Regions from separate parts of the Leisingera sp. CC-HEC093 genome, predicted to be linked through region 2. Evidence: riboswitches for the same ligand, from Rfam matches in the RefSeq annotation. Region 2 holds a riboswitch; each other region holds the start of a gene.
What was found. Region 2 has a riboswitch for cobalamin ahead of AC5STB_RS01115 (DUF1636 family protein). Riboswitches for the same ligand answer to the same signal wherever they lie in the genome.

Region 1: it holds a riboswitch for cobalamin, as region 2 does, so the genes downstream of both, AC5STB_RS12785 (ABC transporter substrate-binding protein) here and AC5STB_RS01115 (DUF1636 family protein) in region 2, are expected to answer to the same signal.
Region 3: it holds a riboswitch for cobalamin, as region 2 does, so the genes downstream of both, AC5STB_RS10700 (aromatic ring-hydroxylating oxygenase subunit alpha) here and AC5STB_RS01115 (DUF1636 family protein) in region 2, are expected to answer to the same signal.
Region 4: it holds a riboswitch for cobalamin, as region 2 does, so the genes downstream of both, AC5STB_RS02395 (hypothetical protein) here and AC5STB_RS01115 (DUF1636 family protein) in region 2, are expected to answer to the same signal.

Annotation. Positions count from the first base shown of each region.
Region 1 is NZ_JCAIJR010000001.1:2,625,639-2,631,506, forward strand. It holds gene AC5STB_RS12770 (CheR family methyltransferase) at 4-858, shown strand; gene AC5STB_RS12775 (chemotaxis protein CheD) at 849-1,340, shown strand; gene AC5STB_RS12780 (chemotaxis protein CheW) at 1,337-2,950, shown strand; cobalamin riboswitch at 3,150-3,342, shown strand; gene AC5STB_RS12785 (ABC transporter substrate-binding protein) at 3,485-4,495, shown strand; gene AC5STB_RS12790 (FecCD family ABC transporter permease) at 4,492-5,541, shown strand; gene AC5STB_RS12795 (ABC transporter ATP-binding protein) at 5,538-5,868, shown strand, end outside.
Region 2 is NZ_JCAIJR010000001.1:216,500-222,367, forward strand. It holds gene glpD (glycerol-3-phosphate dehydrogenase) at 1-1,558, shown strand, start outside; gene cobO (cob(I)yrinic acid a,c-diamide adenosyltransferase) at 1,626-2,261, opposite strand; cobalamin riboswitch at 2,313-2,519, shown strand; gene AC5STB_RS01115 (DUF1636 family protein) at 2,617-3,027, shown strand; gene cobW (cobalamin biosynthesis protein CobW) at 3,030-4,064, shown strand; gene cobN (cobaltochelatase subunit CobN) at 4,208-5,868, shown strand, end outside.
Region 3 is NZ_JCAIJR010000001.1:2,221,990-2,227,857, reverse strand. It holds gene AC5STB_RS10715 (DUF5928 domain-containing protein) at 1-623, shown strand, start outside; gene rpiB (ribose 5-phosphate isomerase B) at 662-1,111, opposite strand; gene AC5STB_RS10705 (FAD-binding oxidoreductase) at 1,257-2,342, opposite strand; gene AC5STB_RS10700 (aromatic ring-hydroxylating oxygenase subunit alpha) at 2,347-3,582, opposite strand; cobalamin riboswitch at 3,690-3,888, opposite strand; gene AC5STB_RS10695 (dihydrofolate reductase family protein) at 4,160-4,696, shown strand; gene AC5STB_RS10690 (TetR/AcrR family transcriptional regulator) at 4,712-5,251, shown strand; gene AC5STB_RS10685 (DUF1523 family protein) at 5,318-5,868, opposite strand, start outside.
Region 4 is NZ_JCAIJR010000001.1:489,780-495,647, forward strand. It holds gene AC5STB_RS02370 (5'-nucleotidase C-terminal domain-containing protein) at 1-227, opposite strand, end outside; gene nudC (NAD(+) diphosphatase) at 564-1,547, shown strand; gene AC5STB_RS02380 (SRPBCC family protein) at 1,617-2,084, shown strand; gene AC5STB_RS02385 (alpha/beta hydrolase family protein) at 2,105-2,983, opposite strand; gene AC5STB_RS02390 (TetR/AcrR family transcriptional regulator) at 3,054-3,674, shown strand; cobalamin riboswitch at 3,693-3,910, shown strand; gene AC5STB_RS02395 (hypothetical protein) at 4,020-4,424, shown strand; gene AC5STB_RS02400 (protein-tyrosine phosphatase family protein) at 4,522-5,082, opposite strand; gene AC5STB_RS02405 (DNA polymerase III subunit gamma/tau) at 5,279-5,868, shown strand, end outside.

The DNA of each region.
Region 1 (5,868 bases), 2.4 Mb from region 2:
GGCATGAGAAAACCTGACACAGACGTCACTATGAGCGATGGGGATTTTTCCAAACTCCGTGCCATTGTTCATCAAAATACCGGGATTACCATCGGTGAAACCCGGAAAACAATGCTGGTCAGCCGGCTGCGCCGCCGGCTGCGCGAGGTCAATGAGCCGAGTTTTGCCGCCTACATCTCCCGCCTGTCCGAAGACCCGGAGGAGATGCAGGAGCTGACCAACCGGGTGACCACCAACGAGACCTACTTCTACCGCACCCCGCGGGTCTGGGATTACTTCCAGGACGTGTTCATTCCTGAATTCCTGGCAAACGGTCAGAACCGCCGCATGCGGGTCTGGTCGGCAGCGGCCTCGACCGGGGAGGAGGCGCATACCATCGGTGCGATGCTGGAACATCAGCGCTTGGCGAAACCGGGGTTCGACTACTCTGTGCTGGGCACTGATGTTTCTTCCCGGGTGCTGGATGTGGCGCAAAAGGGGGTCTACAACGGCCGCTCAATTGCGCGCTTCCGCAAGGAGCAGTCCGAGTTGTTCGCCAGTCAAATGACCGGCAGCGATGCAGCAGGGTACAGGGCGGTGCCTCAAGTCCGGGCGCGCTTGAAGTTCAAGCTGCACAATCTGCTGGAAAAGCTCGGCGGAACCAGCCCGTTTGATGCGGTGTTCCTGCGTAACGTGCTGATCTACTTCACCGACGAGGATCAGGAAAAGATCCTCAGGCATATCCGTGACCTGATTAAACCCGATGGCGTCCTGTTCATTGGCGAGAGTGAGACATTGAACAACCTGCGCACCGGGTTTGAACAAGTCGCCCCGATCATTTACCGGCCGGCCGCCAGGGTGGGCAGCCCATGTGCGTGAATGAGGTGCAGAAAATTCATGTTCAGATCGGGCAGGTGAAGACCGGCCGGGCGGGGCAATCGCTGAATGCGATCCTGGGCTCCTGCATAGGCCTCGGCCTTCTCCAACCGGCCAAGGGGCTTTGCGGGCTGGCCCATTGCCTGCTGTCTAAGTCGCCGGAAGCGAGCGATGCAATCAGTGGCAGGCACGTGGATCAGGCACTCAAATCGCTGCAGTCCCTGATGGAGGTTTCCGGCAAAGATCTGCGTCAAGTTAAGGCAATCATCGTTGGCGGTGCCAATATGACAATGCCTGCTGATACAGATCCCGCCCGGCTTGTCGGAGCCATCAATGCACGTTCCGCCTACCGGGCCCTGCGGGAGGCCGGTGTCCGCAACATCCATGAAGACGTCGGGGGAGTGCAGGGAAGGCAGGTGACCATCGACTGCACAAGCGGCGAATTCACAGTTAAGTCCATCCCGCGTTTGGGGGCACACAGATGAAACCCGACACCTCAGAACCGCTGGTTCTTGGCCCCGGCAAGCTGCCTGGAGAAGGCGAAAATCCCGCCGGTAATGCCGGCCTACCGGGTGCTGCCGAGCCGCAGAAGCCTGTCGAGAGCACCGGCGGCCGGGCGCGGCAAGGCCACGCTGAAAAATACGGCTCCTTTCTGATTGACGATAGCGAATTTGCCATCCCTGTCACTGCGCTTCAGGAGATCGTGAACGAACCGGATGACATCTCTCCGGTGCCGCTTGCACCGCCATTTATGCTGGGCCTGTTCAACCTACGGGGCATGATTGTTCCGGTGATTGACCTGCGCAGGTTGCTGGAGTTTCCCGCAACTGACAGCACGCAACCACGCAAGGTTGCCATTGTCGAACATGGGGCGCATTGCATCGGCCTTCTGTTTGACAGGACAGGAGAGGTCCTGAACGGTAAAGGCGTGGCACGGGTGGATTTCCGCCCCAATGGCGAGGGCATCAAGGATGTTGTCATCGACGGGGTGCTGAAATTCGATAAGGGTGAAAGGCTGGTCCAGGTGCTGGACCCGCATGAACTGCTGAACCTGGAAAAGCTTCCGAGGGCCGATAATGGCGCCGGGCAGGAGGCCGTCAAACGCAGCAGAGGCAAGAAACTCGCCTGCGTGTCCTTTCAGACCGGCCATACCACCTGTGCCATGGACCTGCGGCACGTGAAAGAAGTCAAGACTGTCCCCAAGCTGGAGCAGTCCCTTCTGACGGGCGGCAACGTGATCGGCACTGCAAACCTGCGTGGCGTCATTCTGCCAGTCATAGATTTTCGCGGCTTCATGGGGGACGGCGCAAAGTTTGTGTTTGGGGCGACCTTGCCCAAGGAGCGCAGAATGCTGGTGGTCGAAACTGCCGAAGGGCCAGTCGGGCTGATGGTGTTTTCCATCGACAGCATTCTGCCCTATTACGAGGATGAAGTACGGCCGTTCGCCAAGCTCGCACTGCCGCGCGGGGATCTGGTCAATGGGTGCCTGATTGATAAGAAAAATCAAATCGTCATGATGCTGGATCCGGAAAAACTTCTGCAAGAACCCAGTTTTCTGGCAGCGGCAAAGTCCTGCCAAGAGATCTATCCACCCGATACGGAGGAGGAAAAAGCCGCCGATCTGGCGACCCGGGCAGCGCGCCGCACGTTTATCAAATTCACGTTTGAAAAGAGATTTGCCCTGGATACGTCTCAGGTCAGTGAAGTGATCAACCGCCCCAAGGACCTGCTTGAGCCACCGTTCTCGCTCAGTTTTGTCGAAGGCATCCTCAATTTGCGGGGGGAATTGATCACTCTTTTCAATCCGCGGGTGCTCTACGGCTTGCCGCCGGTGTCCAGCCAGGACCAGAAGGTGTTGATTTTCAGGCATGGCGCGCAGAAATTCGGAATCCTCGTGGATTCCGTCGATGAAATCATCATCACGACGGAAAACCGGGTTGCTGAGCTGAAGCCCTTGGACCAGCAGCAAGCGTCCAAGAGCATTACCGAGGATGTAACCGGATGCCTGCAGCACAAGTCCCCTGATGGCAAGCCCGAGTCGATTTTGATCATGGACACAACCGCTTTGGTCGACCGCTGCTTTAAGGCCGCATAGCGCCGCCCAGCAACGCGTGCCGCAGGCCGCGGGCAGGGACCGCCGCTTTGCCTGGGCGGGCCTGCCCGCGCTTGCAGTGGTCGCAATCAGACCAGGGTTGTTGCAGGACTTTTGGCTTCCGCAGTGCGGCAGGTCTTCCTTCTCTGCGTGAAGATTCCTGCAATCCGGTGAACTTTTTCTTGCCGCAGCGAATGTGATGCGCTACGCGCGCTTCACCGGTCCCGTAAGGGCTAAGAGGGAATCCGCGGCGCCAGCCGGCGCCAAACGGAACTGCCCCCGCAACTGTAGGCGGCGAGTGCTGTCCCATCGTGTCACTGGACCAGAGCGGTCCGGGAAGACGGGGCAGACAGTGACCCGCCAGTCAGGAGACCTGCCGGCGAAAAACCGAAACACACCGGACGGGGTTGTCCGGGGAGGTTGCCGGTAAGGTGTGCCGCCGCTGTCCGGTGCCGCATAAAGGGGGCCAGGCTCCTGCTTAACCGGTCAATGCCCTTTCACCCGTTCTCCGGTCATTGACAGATGGAGATCGAAATCATGTTTCTGCGTTCCGGCCTGATGGGCCTTTCTTTCTTTGCGGCAGCTCAGGCCGCAGCGGCCGGCGAGGCTTTCCCGCTGACCCTTCAAAACTGCGGCGAGACCGTCACCTTCGAGGCGCCGGTTGCGTCCGCCGTGACCGTCGGTCAGGCCGCGACAGAGGTGCTTTATGCTCTGGAGCTGGGCGGCAAAGTGCTTGGCACCTCGGTCTGGTTCAACGACGTGCTGCCCGAATACGCGGACGTGAACGACAAGGTAGAGCGGCTGGCCGACAACGATCCGAGCTTTGAAAGCGTGGTGGCCAAACGCCCGGGACTGGTGGCGGCGCAATATGAATGGCACGTCGGACCCGAAGGTGTTGTCGCCAAGCGCGAGCAGTTCCATGATCTCGGCATCCCCACCTATGTGATGCCCGCGGATTGCGTTGGCAAGGACAACACCACCGGCGGCGACGGCACCCGCACCCAGATGTTCACCACTAAGAGCCTGTATCAGGGCATTGAGGAACTGGCGGCGATCTTCGGAGAGGCCGAAAAGGGTGCAGCGTTGGTTGCCGACTACAAGGCCCGTGAAGCCGCAGCTGTTGCCAAGGCGCAGGAGGTTGCACTGGACGACGCCTCTGCCGTGTTCTGGTTCTCTTCGCCGGAGATGGAAAGCGACCCGTTTGTGGCCGGCCAGAAGGGCGCGCCGGGATACATGATGCAGCAACTGGGCCTGCGCAATGTTATTGAGACTGACGAGGAATGGCCGACCGTCGGCTGGGAAACCATCGCCAAGGCCAACCCCACGGTGATCGTGATTGCCCGTATGGACCGCCGCCGCTTTGCTGCGGATGATTACGAGAAGAAGCTGGAGTTCCTGCGCAATGATCCGGTCGCCAGCCAGATGGATGCGGTAAAGAACAACCGTATCGTCGTGATGGACGCCCAGGCCATGGACGCCACCATCCGCGCCATCCCGGCGCTGGAGGACCTGGCCGCTGAACTCAGCGCGATCGGCAACGGCGCATGAGCGCAGCCGCTGCACTGGCATTGCAGGGCGTCCGGGGCGCTTGCCTGGCCCTGCCGGTGCTGGCTGCGGCGGTTCTGGCAGGCGCAATGATCGGGGAAACCCCGCTTGCGCCTGACCTTATTCTGTCCGTTCTAGCCAACAAGCTGGCCGGGGCGGGGCTAGTGGTGGACCCGGTGGATCAGGGTATCATCTGGAGCTACCGGCTGCCGCGGGCGCTGGTGGCTGCGGCCTGCGGGGCAGCGCTGGCGGTGACCGGGGTGGTGCTGCAGGCCTTGCTGCGCAACGCGCTGGCCGATCCTTACATCCTGGGCATTTCGGCGGGTGCCTCGACCGGGGCGGTTGCCGTCACCATTGCCGGGCTCGGCGGCGGCGCCCTGTCGCTCTCCTTTGGCGCCTTCAACGGGGCGCTGCTGGCGTTTGGCTTTGTTGCCATCCTGGCGCGAGCGGCCGGGGCAGGGGACAATCGTGCAGCCGCAGCGCAGATCGTGCTGGCGGGCATTGCCGGCTCGCAGCTGTTCAACGCATTGACCGCCTTTGTTATCGCCAAGTCCGCCAATGCCGATCAGGCTCGCGGTATCATGTTTTGGCTGATGGGCAACCTCAGCGGCGTTCGCTGGCCGGATGTGTGGCTGGCGGTGCCGCTGGCGTTGGCAGGCTGGATGATCTGCCGGTTTCACGCACGCGCCCTCGATGCCTTCACCTTTGGCAGCGACTCGGCGGCGTCGCTCGGGATTCCGGTCCGGAGGGTGCAGGTGGTGCTGATCTTCGCTACCGCGCTGATGACCGCGGTGATGGTGTCGATCGTCGGCTCCATCGGTTTTGTAGGCCTGGTGATCCCGCATGCAGCGCGGTTCCTGGTCGGTCCGGGCCACCGCAGGCTGATGCCCGCCGCGGCGCTGACCGGCGCCGTTTTCCTGATTGCCGCCGACATTGTGTCCCGCATCATCATCCCCGGCCAGGTGCTGCCCATCGGCGTGGTCACTGCCCTGATCGGGGCACCATCCTTTGCGGTGATTCTGATACGCGGTCAAAAGGCGGCACGATGAAGATCGAGGCCCGCAATCTGTCCTTCGCTGTGCGCGGCAAGACTTTGCTGGAAGACGTCTCGCTGACGGCGCAGCCAGGGGAAACGCTGGCGCTTGTCGGCCCCAACGGCTCCGGCAAGTCGACCCTGATGCGCCTGCTGTCCGGCCTGGCACGGCCTGCGCAGGGCGAGGTGCTGCTGGCGGAAAAACCGCTGGCCGGACTCACCCGCCGGGACATCGCCCAGCGGATCGCCATCGTCGAACAGCAGGCAGATACGGCTGAGCGCATCACCGCGCGGTCGGTCGTGGAACTGGGCCGCACCCCATGGCTGTCAACGTTGAAACCCT
Region 2 (5,868 bases):
GGACCTATTTATCATCGGCGGCGGCATCAACGGCTGCGGCATCGCCCGTGACGCCGCCGGCCGCGGCCTGTCGGTGACGCTGGCAGAGATGAACGACCTTGCGTCCGCCACCTCCTCGGCCTCGACCAAGCTGTTTCACGGCGGCCTGCGCTATCTCGAGTATTTCGAGTTCCGCTTGGTGCGCGAAGCGCTGATCGAACGCGAGGTGCTGCTGAAAGCGATGCCGCATATCTCCTGGCCGATGCGCTTTGTGCTGCCGTTCCACAAGGATATGCGGTTTGACAGCGAAACCCCGACATCCAAGCTGCTCACAGCCTTTATGCCGTGGATGAAGGGCCGCCGCCCGGCCTGGCTGATCCGGCTGGGGCTGTTTCTGTACGACTCGCTGGGCAAACGCGGCATCCTGCCCGGAACGGCGAAACTGGAACTGGCACATGATCCGGCAGGCAGGCCGCTGAAGGACAAATTCAAGACTGCCTTTGAATATTCCGACTGCTGGATTGAGGACGCCCGCCTGGTCGTCCTCAACGCCCGCGACGCACAGGCCCGCGGCGCCGAGATCCTGACCCGGACCAAGGTCCTGTCAGCCGAACGCCAAGCAGATCAATGGGTGATCACCCTGCAGGATCAGGCCACCGGCGACACCCATCAGCGCCGCGCAAAGATGCTGATCAACGCAGGCGGTCCGTGGGTGGCGGACGTGCTGCATCAGAAGCTGGGCCAGAACAGCCGCGAAAATGTCCGCTTGGTGCGCGGCAGCCATATCGTGGTGCCGAAACTGTTCGATCACGGCCGCTGCTACTTCTTCCAGGGCACCGACGGGCGGATCATCTTTGCCATTCCTTATGAGGAGGATTTCACCCTGATCGGCACCACTGACGCCGATCATCCGGATCCGGGCACAGCCCCCGAATGCACCGAAGCAGAACAGGACTATCTGATTGATTTCGCGTCCGGATATTTCAACCAGCCGCTTGCGCGGGAGGATATCGTCTGGACTTATTCCGGCGTGCGCCCGCTTTATGATGACGGTGCCAGCTCTGCCACCGCGGCAACCCGCGAATACGTGCTGACTCTGGATCAGGCGCAGGCGCCGCTGCTCAATGTCTTCGGCGGCAAGATCACCACTTACCGCAAGCTGGCCGAGGCAGCACTGGCAAAAATCGGCGAGGTGTTCCCCCAGCTGCCCGCGGACTGGACCGCAGGCGTGGCCCTGCCCGGCGGCGATTTTGCGGTGACGGATGTGAAAACGCTGCAAAACAAACTCGCAGCGGACTATCCGTTCCTCACCCCCTACGCGACGCGCCGCCTGATCCGCGCCTACGGCACAGAGGCCTGGGCGGTGCTGGGCACAGCGAAATCCGCCGAAGACTTGGGGCAGGACTTCGGCGCTACGATCACCGCGCGGGAGCTTGATTGGGCAATTGCCCGCGAATGGGTGCGCAGCGGCGAAGATTACCTGTGGCGGCGCACCAAGCTGGGGCTGCGGCTGGATGAAGCCCAGCGCGCGGCGGTGGATACCTACATCCAAGGCAAAGCAGCGCAGCTCGCGGCTTAGGTTCGAAGACAGCGCCGGTCCCTGCGGGACGGGCGCCACCCGGCCTGCAGGCCGGGCAGCGGTTCCATTAAAACTCGACGCCCTTCTGCGCCTTTACCCCGGCGCGGAACGGGTGCTTGATCTGGCCCATTTCGGTCACCAGATCGGCGATCTCAATCAGCTCTTCCTTGGCGTTGCGGCCCGTCAAAACCACATGGGTCATCGGCGGTTTCTGCTCCACCAGGAACTCCAGCACCTCCTCCAGGTCCAGATACTCATAACGCAGCGCGATGTTGATCTCATCCAGCAGCACCATGGTATTGCGCTCATCCAGGATCATCTCCTTGGCCTTCTCCCAGCCCTTTTGCGCGGCGGCAATGTCACGCGCCTTGTCCTGGGTTTCCCAGGTGAACCCCTCGCCCATCGCATAGAACTGGCACAGATCGCTGAAGTTCTCCTCGATCAGGGTGCGCTCGCCGGTCTGCCAGGCACCCTTGATGAACTGCACCACGGCGCAAGGCATCTTGTGGGCGATGCAGCGCATGATCATGCCGAACCCGGAGGAGGATTTTCCCTTGCCCGGGCCGGTGTGAACGATGATCAGGCCCTTCTCGCCCTCCTTGGTCTTCATCATCCGGTCGCGCGCGGCCTTCTTCTTGGCCATTTTGGACGCGTGACGGGCGGCTTCTTCCTCTGAGATGCCGGTTTCAGACTTTTCGCTCATGGGGGCTCTCCAGCTGTTTGACCCCATGTCTTGACAAAGAAGCCCGCCATAGCGCAAGGGGGTTCAGCTGGTTCCTGTGAAAACAGGCGAAGAGGGAATGTGAAGGCCTTGCCAAGGCTCAAGCACAGCCGCCCCCGCGACCGTGACCGGATGAGGCCGCCATGCCACTGGGGTTAGCCCCGGGAAGGCAGGATGGCCGGCAAGGCCCAAGCCTTGGCATCCGCAAGCCGGGAGACCTGCCAGCGAAAGAGAGTTCAACGGGCAGACGGGGTGTTCTGCGACCGGGTGAGGGGCTGGCACGATACGGCTCCTTTCTGGCCATCCCGCACGCCCTGCCGCGACAGGAGACGCGCCGATGGCTGACGATATGGCAGGCCAAGCTGCCAGGACCCCGGGACCGGTCACATTGACCGTTTGCCTTACCTGCCGCCGCGAGGGGGCGGACCCCGAGGCCACCCGCCCCGGCGCCATTCTGCACGCAGCCCTGGAAGAGGCCGGGATGCCCGAAGGCGTCCGTCTGCGCGGGGTCGAATGCCTGTCCTCCTGCAAACGCGGCTGCGCCGTGGCTTTGATCGGCGGCGCGGAACGCTGGACCTATGTCTACGGCGATCTCGACCCGGATCAGCACGTCCCTGAAATCCTGGAAGGGGCTGCCGCCTATGCCGCCACCGCTGACGGCGTCGTGCCCTGGCGCGAGCGCCCGCAGACCTTCCGCAAGCAATCCGTTGCCCGCATCCCGCCGGCCAAGTTCTTCTCCGAGGAGTAATCATGAGCGACCTCAACAAGATCCCCGTCACCGTCATCACCGGCTTCCTCGGTGCCGGCAAGACCACGCTGATCCGCCACCTGATGCAGAACCCGCAGGGCAAGCGCCTGGCGGTTGTGGTCAACGAGTTCGGCACCGCCGGCGTCGATGGCGACATCCTGAAGTCCTGCGCGGATGAGAACTGCCCGGCGGAAAACATCATGGAGCTGGCCAACGGCTGCATCTGCTGCACCGTCGCGGATGACTTCATCCCCACCATCGAACAGCTGATGGACCTGCCGGAAAAGCCCGATCACATCGTGATCGAAACCTCCGGTCTGGCCCTGCCCAAGCCGCTCCTGAAAGCGTTTGACTGGCCCGCCATCCGCTCCCGCATCACCGTCGATGGCGTGATTGCGCTGGCCGACGCCGAGGCGGTTGCCAAGGGCCAGTTCGCCCCCGACCTGGACGCCGTTCAGGCCCAGCGCGAGGCGGATGACAGCATCGACCACGAAACCCCGCTCAGCGAAGTGTTCGAGGACCAGATCTCCTGCGCCGACATCGTGCTGCTGTCCAAGGCCGACCTGGCCGGCGACGAAGGCGTCGACAAGGCCCGCGCGGTGATTGAGGCCGAAGCCCCGCGCAAGCTGCCGATCCTGCCGATGAGCGAAGGCGTCATCGACCCGCGCATCATTCTGGGTCTGGGTGCCGCTGCCGAGGACGACCTGGAGGCACGCCCCAGCCACCACGACGGCCACCACGACCACGAGCATGACGATTTTGAGAGCATCGTTGTCGAAATGGGTGAAGTCTCCGACCCGGAAGCGCTGCAGAATGCCATCGTGAAACTCGCCCGCGAGCGCAACATCCTGCGCGTCAAAGGCTATGTCGCGGTGGAGGGGAAACCGATGCGGATGCTGGTTCAGGCCGTGGGCGAGCGCCTGCGCGCCCAGTATGATCAGCCTTGGGGCGCGCAGCCGCGCAAGACCGCCCTGGTGGTCATCGCCGAGCATGACGATATCGACGAACAAGCCATCCGCGCCGAGCTGGGGGCCTGAAGCTGATGCCCCAAGGCGAAACTTTAAAGGTTTCGCCCGGCGGCAACGCCGGGCAGCGCCCGACCTCCCCCACGGGAGGGCGCTTCGCTTCCTCCCGAGGCCGGGCACTGCCCTCTGCTCTTCTTTCCGAAAGGGCCTGACCTATGCACGTCGTCTTCCGCGAAAGCCACGGCCTTGACGAGACCGACACCCCGCAGGATCTCGGGCAGACGCCCGGCGATCTGGTGGTGCTGTCTTTCTCCGACAGCGATCTCGGCGCCTTCGCGGCGGGCTGGCACCGGGCAGACGGCAGGCTCCCCAGCTTGCGCCTCGCCAACCTGGTAGCGCTGAAGCACCCGCTGTCGGTCGATGTGTATGCAGAACAGACACTGGAAGGTGCCAAGGGTGTCCTCGTCCGCCTGATCGGCGGCGAAAGCTACTGGTCCTATGGCCTTGCCACCCTGCAGGACCTGGCCCGCCGCAAAGGTATTGCGCTGGCAATCCTGCCCGCTGACGGGCGCGAGGATGCGCGGCTTGATGAGCTGTCCACCCTGCCCGTCTCCACTCTGCGCCGCCTGCAGTCCCTCTGCGATGCCGGCGGCGCCGTTGCAGCCCAGGCCGCGCTGGCCCAGCTGTCGCTGGCAGCCGGCCTCTATGCCGGCCCTGTCCTCGGCCTCAAAACAATGCCGGAGCACGGGTTCTACGATCCGGCCAAGGGCGTGCTCGCAGACCTGCCGCCGCAGGACAAACCGCTGGTGCTGGTAAGCTTCTACCGCTCTTATCTCACAGCTGCCGACACTGCTCCGGCAGATGCTCTGATCGAGGAGCTGCGCGCCCGCGGCTACGCCGCCTTCGGCATCTTTGCCGCCAGCCTCAAGGCCCCCGCCGCGGCAGACTGGCTGCGCGCGAAACTCCCTGAACTGGCCCCTGCAGCGATCATCAACGCCACCGCGTTTTCCGCCCAAGGCACCGACGGCAGCGCCTCGCCGCTGTCCACCACCGGCTGCCCGGTGTTCCAGGTCGCTCTGTCCACCGCCCGCAAGAAAGACTGGGCCGAAGCAGACCGCGGGCTATCGCCCGCCGATCTCGCCATGCACGTCGTCCTGCCGGAGGTTGACGGCCGCATCTTCGCAGGCGTTGTCAGCTTCAAATCGCCGGGCAAGAAAGACGAGGACCTGCAGTACTCCCGCTTTGCCCACCGCGCAGATGCGGACCGCATCAAGGCTGCCGTGGACCGCGTGGAGGGCTGGCTGCACCTCGCCAATCTGCCGAATGCAGACAAGCACCTGGCCCTGATCCTCTCCACATACCCCGGCCGCGACCACAATCTGGCCCATGCCGTCGGCCTCGACGCGCTGGCCTCCTGCGACGAAATCCTGCGCGCGCTCTGGGATCAGGGCTATACCGTCGAGCCGCAGGAGAACACCGGCCTGCGGCTGATGAAAGAGACCCTCAGCGTTCCGCTGGAGGACTACCGCCAAGCCCTCGCCACCCTGCCGCAAGAGCTGCAGGACGCGCTGGCCGCGGCCTGGGGCAGCCCGGAAAAAGACGCAGATTTCCGCGATGGCGCGTTTCATTTCAAGGCCTTGCGCGCAGGCAAAGCCCTGATCGCTTTGCAGCCCGAACGCGGCGAAGTGAAGACCCGCGTCGACGATTACCACGACCTCGACCGCACCCCGCGCCACGCCTATGTGGCGTTTTACCTGTGGCTGCGCACCCAGACTGACGCCCTCATCCACATCGGCGCCCACGGCACACTGGAATGGCTTCCAGGCAAGGCGGTTGCCCTCTCCGGCGCGTGCTGGCCCGAAGTCCTGACCGGCCC
Region 3 (5,868 bases), 2.0 Mb from region 2:
CGCGGTTCTGGGAGACCGAAAGCACCCTGGGCCGCGAGCGCGAGCTGCTGATCGTGATCTGCAAAAAATGGCATGTTGCCAAACGGCTGCTGGAACAGATCCGGCACACAACCAATATCCCGGCCATCGAATACCTGTTCAACGAAGAAGACACGCCGCTGCCGGATCTCGGCGGCATTCAGGCTGCGCTGATGAAACGCACCCGCCACCGCCGCGCGCTGGTGCGGATGCTGTTTGAATACTACGGATCAGATCAGCTGATCATCTGCCTGGACCCGGCCGACATCGATCTGATGAACGACTTCCATTCGGACCGGTCTTCCACCCGTTTTCTGCTGATCGAATGCGAGTTCAGCGAGGATTACCTGACCGGGCACGCGCACCGGGTCGGACTGGCAGGGGAGCGCACGCCGCAATTGGCGCTGGAACGGCTGCTGCCTGCCATCCGCAATGATATCCACCATGAGACAGACCGCATCCGGGACGCCGGGTTCAACCAGCTCTGCATTATGCGCGAAAGCAGCAGCCCGGAGGACAACGCCGGCCAGCTCAGCGGTTTTCTGGGCCTGTCACCGGAACAGGCCCGGCAGATTGCCGGGACCAGTTACTTGTTCGCTGACTGACCGGGGGCTTGCCCCCGGCACAGCCGGATCCGCACGTATCAGTCTTCCAGCGCCTTGATCATATCGACGCGGGTGCCGTGGCGGCCGCCTTCGAAACCGGTGCCCAGGAAGGCATCCACGATTTCCAGCGCCAGACCTTCGCCCACCACGCGGGCGCCAATCGACAGCATGTTGGCGTCATTGTGGGCGCGGATCATCTTGGCAGAAAACGTGTCGGCGCAGACACCGCAGCGGATGCCTTTCACCTTGTTTGCCGCCATCATGATGCCTTGACCGGTGCCGCACAGGACAATGCCCAGCGCGCACTCGCCAGAGGCCACCAGCTCTGCCGCGGCGGCGCCGTGCTTGGGGTAGTGAGTGCTCTCAGGGGTCTGCGGGCCGATGTCCTGCACCTCCCAGCCCTGTGCTTCGATATGGGCGGCAACGGCCTTGCGCAGCTCAATGGCGGCGTGGTCGCTGGAAAGGGCAATGCGTTTGCTGGCAGTCATGGTCTCGTGGTCCTGTGTCGCAACGGGGGGTATGGGGCTTGGCCCCGTGTTGACCAAGGGAAGGCCGCGGCGTCAATCACTTTGTTGCCGCAGGCCCGGACCGGCAGGACGGGAGGGAGGGCCCGGAACAGGCCCCCCCCAAGGATCAGATTTCCACTTCGACCCGGCCAATCGGGTTGGAACAGCAGGCCAGGATATACCCCGCCTCAATGTCCTCTTCCGAAATGCCGCCGTTGTGGACCATATGCACATCGCCTGCGGTCTTCTTGACCTTGCAGGTGCCGCAGATGCCAAAGGTGCAGCCCGACGGGATGTTGAGGCCCGAAGCCTTGGCCACCGCCAGCACCGTATCGGTCTCGGTGCAGGCGGACGTCACGCCCGACGCGGCAAAGCTGATCTCGGCGGCAGCGGTCTCTTCCGGCACCACGTCGTCCAGCTCCGGCGCATCCGCCTCGGTCTCCACCGGCGCGCCAAAGCTTTCCTGATTGTAGTTCTCCATGTCGAAGCCCAGGCCGTTCAGCATGTCGCGCACTGCCTGCATGAACGGCTCAGGGCCGCAGCAGTAGACCTCGCGCTCCAGGTAATCACCGGCAATCAGGCCCAGCATGATCTGGTTCAGCTGCCCGCGGTAGCCGGTCCAGACCTGATAGGGATCATCCTCTTCCACCACAAAGTTCAGCTTGATCCCCGGCACCCGCGACGCCATGCTTTCCAGCTGCTGGCGGGCAATAATCTCGCTGGGCCGCTTGGCGCAGTTGATAAAGCAGACGTCCGGCGACTGGCCGCGGTCGAACAGGTATTGGGTCATCGACAGGCTGGGCGTGATGCCGGAGCCTGCGGAGATGAACAGGAACTTGCCATTCGGACGCTTGGGCAGGGTGAACACGCCCGCCGGGCCCGACGCTCTGATATGCCTGCCCGGGCGCAGGTGGTCCAGCATCCAGCGGGTGCCGATGCTGTCTCCCTGCGCCTTCACCGTGACGGAGATCGACAGCGGCCGCGACGGCGAGGAGCTGATGGTGTAAGTGCGCCAGACGGTTTCGCCGGGCACCGGCAGCTCCAGTGTCAGGAACTGGCCCGGCTGGTACTTGAACCACGCGCCGGACGGCGCGCGGAAGCTGAAGGTGGCGGTATTCGGTGCTTCCGGCACGACAGAGACGCATTCCAGCATCTCGTCGTCCTTCCACGCCAGGGTCTCGTCCAGCGTTTCGAAATTGGCCTGCAGTCCCATAGCACTACTCCGCCGCGATCAGATGGCGGCCGGTCAGCGCGCGGGTCAGGTGCTCAGCATACCAGTTGGAGAACTGGATTACGCCGCTCTCCTGCACTTCCGAATAGGGGCCGGGTTCATAAGCGGGCGAGTTGATGCCGCGCTGGTTGTCCTCCACCACGATGCGGTCCTCGTCATTGGTGGCCATCCAGACCTCGGTCAGACGCTTGATGTCATAATCCTGACCCTCAACCGCATCCTTGTGCACCAGCCACTTGGTGGTGACTTCGGTCTCGGTCGGGCTGATCGGGGTCACAAGGAACACCAGCGAATGATCCGGCAGGAAGTGGTTCCAGGTTGTCGGGTAATGGAATTTCAGCAGCGTGCCCGCATCGGCGAACGGCACCCGGCCCAGCTGTTTGGCAACGGCCGCTTTGCCATCCATGGTATAGCTTTCCGCGCCCTCGTTCAGCGGCATCCGCGCCAGACGGTGCTGGCCGCGCCCGTCGATGGTGAAGGCCGACGGAATGCCCGCCGCTTCGATCCGGTCGAAATGCTTCTGCAGATGAGCCGGGGTCTCACCGCCTTCGATACCAGTGACCGAGGGGTCTTCCGGGAAAGTCCGGCACAGCGACGGGTGGTTGCCGCCGCAGTGATAGCACTCGCGGTTGTTCTCCCAGACCAGCTTCCAGTTGCCGTTCTCGATGATCGAGCTTTCATAGGCGATCTTGGCGTTGCCCAGGTCATGCGGCTCCAGATAGGGGCGGGCCACATCGGCAAAGGCATCGAAATCCGGTGCCTCATCGGCCAGACAGATATAGATCAGACCGGCCAGATCGCGGCAATGCACCGGCTTCAGCCCGTGCTTGGAGGCATCGAAATCCGGCCCCATGTCACGTGCCCACAACAGCGAGCCGTCCAGCTCATAGGTCCACTGGTGGTAGGGGCAGACCAGCTTGGGCGAATTGCCCTTCTTGGCCTTGCACACAACCGAACCGCGGTGGCGGCAGGCGTTGTGGAAGGCACGCACTTCGCCATCGGTGCCGCGCACGATGATGACGTTGTAGGACCCCACCTGATGGGTCACGTAATTGCCCGGTTTCGGCACTTCGCAGGCGGGAATGGCAAACAGCCACTCGCGGTAGAAAATCTGGCGCATGTCCAGATCCAGCACGCCCGGATCGGTATAAAACGCCTGCTCCAGGGAATAGTTTTTCTGCCGGGCCACCAGCTTGGCCAGAATTTCGCTGTCGTGAAGCATCTGCTTCTCTCCTTTGCCGCAACCCCGCGGCGTGTTGGCTTGGGTGCAGGCAGGACTGGAGAGACTGCAGGCCACGCGCCTGCAACCGCCCCGCCGCCGCCCGCGGTTGACGTTTTCCTGGCAAGGCTGGTTTCCGGACTGTCCCGGGGCCGTTAGGCGGCGGGGCCTGGCACCTTCCCGAAGGATTTCCCTCAGTGGTTTTTGCCATGCCTTGCCCGGGGTCACCGTTGCGGGGTCAGTGCCGGAGTTTCACCAGCTTCCCAATTCTCCGCCCCAAAAGGCGGCACCTTGCTGAGGCGCAAATTGCCCTAATCCCGGCCATGGGGCGGAGACAAATCCGACCCGCAAAAACCGGAAAAAGACATGCATGTTTGCTGCGCCCGAAGGGACAGGGATGTCCAGAATCTCAAACCGGCATTCGCCAGTCTGTTTGCGGCAAGCGCTTATCTTTCATGCGCTTACGCGCCGCCGGCCACCGCGAATCGATTCGCAGGCCGCAAGTCCGGCACTGGCCTCTTGGAACGCAGTGCACAATAAACTGTATATCGTATAATTAAGCGAAGCACAGGAGACACCGATGACCACCGGCCACGTATTTATTGCCACCAGCCTCGACGGTTATGTGGCCCGCCAGGACCATTCGCTGGACTGGCTATCCAAACAGCCCGCAGCCAAGGACGACGATGGCGGTTTTGCCGCCTTCATGGACAGCATCGACGGGCTGGTCATGGGAACGGGATCATTCCGCACTTTGCTGGGGTTCGGCCAATGGCCCTACGCCAAGCCGGTTGTGGTGCTCAGCCGCAGCATGACCGAACAGGACATCCCCGAGCACCTGAAGGACAAGGTGCGCCTCAGCACCGCCGCGCCCGCAGACCTCATGCAGGACTTGCAACAACAGGGCTGGACCCGCGCCTATATCGACGGCGGCCGTCTCGTGCAGTCTTTCCTGCGCCAGGGGCTGATCGCCGACCTGACCATCACAACGGTTCCGATCCTGATCGGCAGCGGCATCCCCCTGTTCGGCAGCGTGGACCGGGACATCGACCTCAAGGTGGCAAGCTCCCGCATCCTTCCTGCCGGTATGGTTCAAACCACCTTCCAGGTGGTCTGACCAATGCCCCCGCGCATGGGACGCCCACCCAAGGGCAGCCGCACCCTCAGTAAGGGCGATGTGCTGAAAAAGGCCCTGCACCTGCTCGACCAGGGCGGCAGCAAGGCTCTGACCTTCAAGGCACTGGCAGAGGCGCTTGGCGTCACCCCGATGGCAGTGGCCCATCATGCCGGCACTAGAGACGAGATGATCGCGGGCCTTGTGGCCATAGCGTTCGAAGGTTCAGACACCCCGTCAGAAGCAGCAACGCCCAAGCTGCGGCTGCGCGACCTGATGACCCGCTACTGCGCCCAGGTGACCCGCCATCCGGAACTGGCAAAGTGCATCTTGGAAAACCCCTCGCTGATCGGCCCTTCCCTGACCGGGCTGACGCAGCTCATCGAAGCGGAAATCACCGCCGCAGGCGTAACCGGCGCAGAGGCCCGCACCCTCCTGTGCCTGATCGTGGATTACACCCACGGCTTTGCCTTTGCCGCCGCCGCGGCACCGGGCGGGGCGCTTTCGGTTGACGATTTCACCCCGGCACTGAACTGGGTGCTGGACCGCATCGGATAAAAAACGCGGCCCCCTCAGGGCCCGCGCTTCAACTCAGGCCGGCACCGCCCTGCCAGCGGCCCTTCCTCACTTCGATTTCCAGGTATCCAGCCAGCGGCGGAACCGGCCCTTGCGCTCGGCGATTGCATCGCCCGCCGCATACAAACTGTCCTCGGCGCTTTCGATCATCGGGTCGATCCGCGCCCGCCGGAACCGGCGCCAGCGCACATAGACCGCCCACAAAACCGCCGCCAGCAGCACCAGGAAGATGATGGAGAACCAGTTCGTTGGCTTGTCCTCCGGTCCTGCCACCGGATTGATCGTCACCGCATTCGGGAAGATCGACAGGAACTCATTCCGCCAGCCGTAATGCAGCACCGCCACCCATTCAGGGTTCGCCTTGGTCGAGATGCTGTCATTGGCATCTGTATAAAGGTTCGCGGTGTCGAATTTGAAATAGGGCGGCCAGTTCCAGCCGGTGTCCTCGTTCCGGTAGACCATATTGCGGCCGTTTGCGCGCACCGCCTGGATGAACTGCACATCGCGGTTGATCAGCTGCGCCGACTGGTCGTCCGGCTTGGACCAGAAAATCCGGGTCCAGTCGTTCAGCTCCTGCCGTTCCTCATAGGTATTGACGA
Region 4 (5,868 bases), 270 kb from region 2:
CCCAGGAAGCCGTCGCCATTGTCGACCAGCAGCGCCGCGGCCCCCTCGCGCGCCGCATGGCCGCGTGCCTGCGCGATCAGGGTTGCGACCCGCGACAGCCCGATAGCCGGGTCCGGCCGGTTGGCGTAGTAATCATAGCTCAGCAGATTGCAGTGCAGGTCCGTGGTGGCCAGCACATGCACTGCCCCGGCCGCCCGTGGCTCCGAGATCCCTGCCCCGCCGGTCATGTCCGAATTTCAGCTGCCACCGCCTGCCCGCCACTCCCTCCGGCGCCATTCAGCGCCATTCTTTGTTGCAGCCATTTGAATCAGCGTTTTAACGATTTGCAAAGAACCCTTTTCGCTGCGTCTTAACTTTTTCGCAGAGCGGAACAGGCCAAGCCCTGCTTCGCCCCTGTTCTGCTGTAAAATGACCGCGGCGCAGCGGCGCAGGTGTGGCCGCGCAGCGACAGGCAAGTGCGGATCGCGGCCGGTTGCTGGCAACGGCTGCGGCACACTGTCATGCATTGCCCCAGACCAAGCATTGAGCCCGGCCGCCCGGCCGCCAGCCATAGGAGAGCTGCCATGAAACGCGCAGAACAGGTGACCTTCGGCGGCGGCGGGCTGGAGCGGGCCGCGCAGCTGCGCAGCGACGCAGCTGCACTGGACACCGCTTGGTCCAGCCCTGAGGCCCAAGTGCTGCTGCTGTGGCGCGGCAAGCCGCTGACCCGGCGCGAAACCGACGCGGGCCTTCCTTGCGGCCTGGCCTGGACCGGTCCGGCGCATCCGCTGGCTGCCCCCCGCAGAGAGGAGGCGCTGTTTCTGGGTCTTGGCGCCGGCGGCGCGCCCTGCTTTGCCTGCGATATCAGCGGCTGGCAGCCTGAGGGCCTGGACCAGGACGCGCTCAACAGTTTTGCCGACGCCAGCGAGCAGCAGCATCCGGACCTGCCGCAAGACCATGTGTTTGCCGAGCTGCGCCGGGTGATGACCCGCCTCACCCCGCTGGAGGCGGAGATGGCCGCCACCGCCAAGGCCATGCTGGCCTGGCACCGCAGCCACCGGTTCTGCGCCTGCTGCGGTGCGCCCAGCAATATGGTGCAGGCAGGCTGGCAGCGGGTTTGCCCGTCCTGCAAGGCCCCGCATTTCCCGCGCACCGATCCGGTGGTGATCATGCTGGTCACCCATGGCGACAGCGTTCTGATGGGCCGCTCCCCCGGCTGGCCGGAGGGTATGTATTCGCTGCTTGCGGGGTTCGTGGAGCCCGGCGAGACGCTGGAGGCCGCAGTGCGCCGCGAGGTGCAGGAGGAAACCGGCGTTGAGGTCGGCGCGGTCAGCTACCTGTCGAGCCAGCCCTGGGCCTTTCCGATGTCGCTGATGTTCGGCTGCGCCGGCGAGGCGCTGAGCCGCGAGATCACCGTCGACCCGGCAGAGATCGAAGACGCGCTGTGGGTCAGCCGGCAGGAGATGATGACGGTCTTTGCCGGAGAGCACCCGGTCCTGAAGCCCGCGCGCGAAGGGGCAATTGCGCAGTTTTTGATCAAGAACTGGCTTGCGGACACGCTGGACTAAGGCGCATATGGTCAGCGAAAGGCGCAGCAGCCCGGCAACGCACCGGCACGGCAAGTGAGGCAGGCAAAGATGGAATTTCAGAGCAGCGAAGATATCGAGGCCCCGATTGCCGAGGTGTTCCGGGCGATCTCCGATTTCGGCGCGCTGGAACGCTCCGCCCTGCGGCGCGGCATCGAATTGCAGCGCACCGGCGACGCTGCCGATCCCGCGGGCGGGCTGGCTTGGGATCTGTCCTTCAGCTTTCGCGGCAAACAGCGCAGTATCGCGCTGACGCTGGCCGCTTACACGCCGGACACCGGAATGATCCTGGCCGGCAGCGGCAGCGGGCTTGACGGGCAGATGGCGGTCGACTTGCTGGCGCTGTCGCCGCAGCGCACCCGGATGACGGTGCAGCTGAAACTTGCCCCGACCAGCCTGACCGGGCGCCTGATGGTGCAATCGCTGAAACTGGCGCGCAGCAATCTGAACCGCCGCTTCAGGCTGCGCCTGGCTGATTACGCCCGCATCACCGAAGAACGGCTGAGCCGCCCCGCCTGAAACGCACCTTCCGGCCGCGGCTAGGCCTGCGGCACCAGCCGCGGCCACACCGCGGCATTGGCACGGGCAAAGGCACCCAGATGGCCGATCTTCCGCAGGCCCGTTTGTTTCGGATCCAGCACCACCCGCTGCTGCGGAACATTTCCATAGACATCGCCCAGCCGCCACACCGCTGCGGGCGGCACCACGTCGTCATCCGCCATTGCAAAGAGGTCTACCGGGATGCCGGTCTCTGCCCAGCGCGGCTGCGGCAGGCCGCGACCGGTTTCCTGCAGGTAGCTGCCCGGCACGGTGCACCAGCGCCGCCACTGCCAGTAGACACCCGCCGGCAAGTCGGCCCCGAACCCCACCGCGCGCCCGGGCAGATAGCCCAAAGCACGAACCAGCGCCGGCACATGGCCGAACCAGAAGGCCAGCGCCAGCGCGCGGTAGGACCAGGGATGATCGTGGTGATGCACCAAGCCGCCCGCAACCACGATCATGCGGGCGACGTCCGTCAGGCCATCCTGCAGGGGCATCAGCATTGCCCCCAGCGAATGGCCAATCACCTGCAGCGGCAGGCCCGCATAGCGCCGCTGCATTTCTTTCCGCGCGGCCGGCTGATCCGCCAGCGCCCAGTCGGCCATCAAGGCCTTTGACCGGCGCGGGTGCATACGCGCCGAATCCCCGAAATCCCGATAGTCATAGGTCAGGCAGGCCATTTGCCGCTCTGCCGCCAGCCAGCGTGCGAAATGCCGGTAATAGCCCTGCGGCACCCCGGTTGCGCCATTCAGCACCACTGCTGCCCTGGCAGGCCCTGCCGGATGGTACAGCCGCCCGGCCAGCTCTGCATCGCCGGCAGCAAAGCGCAGCTCTTGCACCCGGATATCCGCGGTGTGTCCTGCATGGCTGTCGAGCATGGCACCCTCCTAGACCGATTGGTCTATTCCACCTCTGGACCAATCGGTCTAATACTGTCAACCTGTCGCCATGACTGACGTGACGACACCCCAGCCCAGCCCGGACAGCCCTGCCCCGACCCGCGAGCGGCTGCTGCGCGCGGCAGCCGGCCTGTTCCGCAACAAGGGCTACAGCGGCACCGGGCTGGCGGAACTGCTGGCCGCGGCGGAGGCGCCCAAAGGCTCGCTCTATCACCATTTCCCGAACGGAAAATCCGACCTGGCCCTGGCCGCGGCAGAGTGGGCCTCGGAACAGATGCTGGAGCTGCTTGCCGTCTCCTTCAGCCCCGCGCCCAGCTTCCACGAAGGTGCCAAGACGGTCTGCTTCAAGCTGGCAAAACTGTTCGACAAGCAAGGCAAGTGGAGTGGCTGCCCGGTCTCTGCCACCCTGTTCGAAGGGCCGGAGAACGAGAGTTTTCACCAGCACGCCGCCCGGCTGTTCGAAGGCTGGATCACTGAGACCGCGGCCCACGCCCAGCGCCTGGGCCTGCCCGAACACGAGGCCCGCGCGGCCGCCGAGAATTTCTATATCCTTTTGCAGGGCGGCTGGCAGCTGGCCCGGGTGCGGCGCGATTCAGATGTGATCCGGGGCTTGCACCTGCAGTTGCACGCGCCCGCGCCCGCGGCCTTGCAGGTGCAGAAAAACAATTGACGACTCGGGCACCCAGCCGCTACCGCTAGTGGCGATGGTTCCCGTGCTACAGAATCTTGTGTCCGGGATGAAAAGGGAACACGGTGCGGCCCGCGCAAGCTGGCCTAGTCCGAGACTGCCCCCGCAACTGTAAGCGGCGAGCGACCCCGATAGAGCCACTGGCCCGAATGGGCCGGGAAGGATCGGGAAAGCGGCGACCCGCAAGTCAGGAGACCTGCCATCGAACGTGAAACTCGAACCCGGGCGGGGTGTCCGGACAGGGTCTGATGGCACCGCGGGATTCTCCCGCATATCATCCGAACTCCTGTCCCCAAAACCCCCGCACCACGCGCGGAGGGCGCAAACATGATGTGGACGGACAAGACGCATTTCTATGCGGCAACGGATTGCAAATACCTGGGGCGGCCCTGCCCCGCGGCAGAGCGGATGATCGCCAAGCTGGCCGAGGCGATGACCAAGGCCAAACCGCTGACCCAGGGAGATTTCGAAATCACCGGCACCACCGCGCTGGACGGCTGCCCGCGCAGCTGCCCGGCGCAATTCGCAGCCAGCCATGACCGCATCCGGCTGTTCTGCGGCGTGGGGGAAGAGGCGCCGCGTGACGGGCTGGACCGGTTTGCCGATGCGATCCTCAGCCGCGGCGGCACCGGCTTTGCCGCCTCAAGCCTGGACGCCCGCCCCTGCGCGTTGATGGAAGCGCTGCCGAAAACGGAAGAGGCGCAGAAGGCCGAGCAGATGCTGGCACTGTGATCTGACATCAGCCGTTCCGGGCACGCCTGGAGGGCAGCGCCCGCCCCTTGGGGGCGGGACAGGCGCTGACCGGCCTCCCGGCCGGGCGGTCTGATATCTAGTCTCTGATGCTTCTCTGGCGGCCGCCCTGCTGCGAACAGGCCCAGTCCAGCTGGTCCTCAGTCTCCACCGCGCAGGGGCGCACCGACCGCAGCCGCGCCAGCGCCTCTGCCGGATCCTCGCCGCATTCAATCATCAGCCGCAGCACCGCCATGCCGGACCGCCCGCAGCCGCCCCGGCAATGCACCAGCACCCGGCCGCCGCCCGCCAGCGCCTGCCGCGCCGATTTGCTGGCGGCCGCCCATTTCGCGTTCACCGCCGGCGGCGGCACCTGAAAGTCCGGCACCGGCAGATGCAGCCAGCGGCAGGCCATGCTTTGGAGATCGACGCCCAGCCGCGGCGCCCCGGCGGCCACATGTTCGGCCTCCGTGGTCATCGAAATCACCAGCCCCGGCTTCCATTGATAGATTTGGATCAGGTCGTTGCGGTAATCGCCCGCGCCGCCCGGCAGCCGGCACAGCGCCAGAATGCCGCCGCCTGCTGACAGCGCATGGATGGTCAGGCCGGCCTGCACCGCAGTCTCCTGCATGGCAGGCTTCGGAGTGTCTTCAGTCCGCATACCGCCTCCCTGGCCGCCGCGCTCCTGCACTTTCCCCGCATTTTCCCCTCCCCTCAGCCTAGCCGCTAACCGCGCAAAGCCAAAGCGCTTTTGCAGCACCGGGAATGCTGCCATCTGCGGTGGACGAACGGGCTGCGCTTCAATACCCTGCGCGCAACGCGGGACGCCCCGCACATCGAATCCGGCACGAGACATCATGAACGATACCCCCAGCGGCACCACCCAATCCCAATACCAGGTTCTGGCCCGCAAATACCGGCCCGAGACCTTTGCCGATCTGGTGGGCCAGGACGCCATGGTGCGGACGCTGAAAAACGCCTTTGCCGCCGACCGCATAGCCCAGGCCTTCATCATGACGGGCATCCGCGGCACCGGTAAGACCACCACCGCCCGGATCATCGCCAAGGGCATGAACTGCGTGGGCGAGGACGGCCAGGGCGGCCCCACCACCGACCCTTGCGGCAAATGCGAGCATTGCACGGCGATCATGGAAGGCCGCCATGTGGACGTGATGGAAATGGACGCGGCCTCGCGCACCGGTGTCAATGACATCCGCGAAATCATCGACTCGGTACAGTACCGCGCCGCCTCGGCCCGCTACAAGATCTACATCATCGACGAGGTCCACATGCTGTCGACCAGCGCGTTCAACGCGCTGCTGAAGACGCTGGAGGAGCCGCCCGCGCATGTGAAGTTCATCTTCGCCACCACCGAGATCCGCAAGGTGCCGGTGACGGTGCTGTCGCGCTGCCAGCGCTTTGATTTGCGCCGGATCGAGCCGGAGGT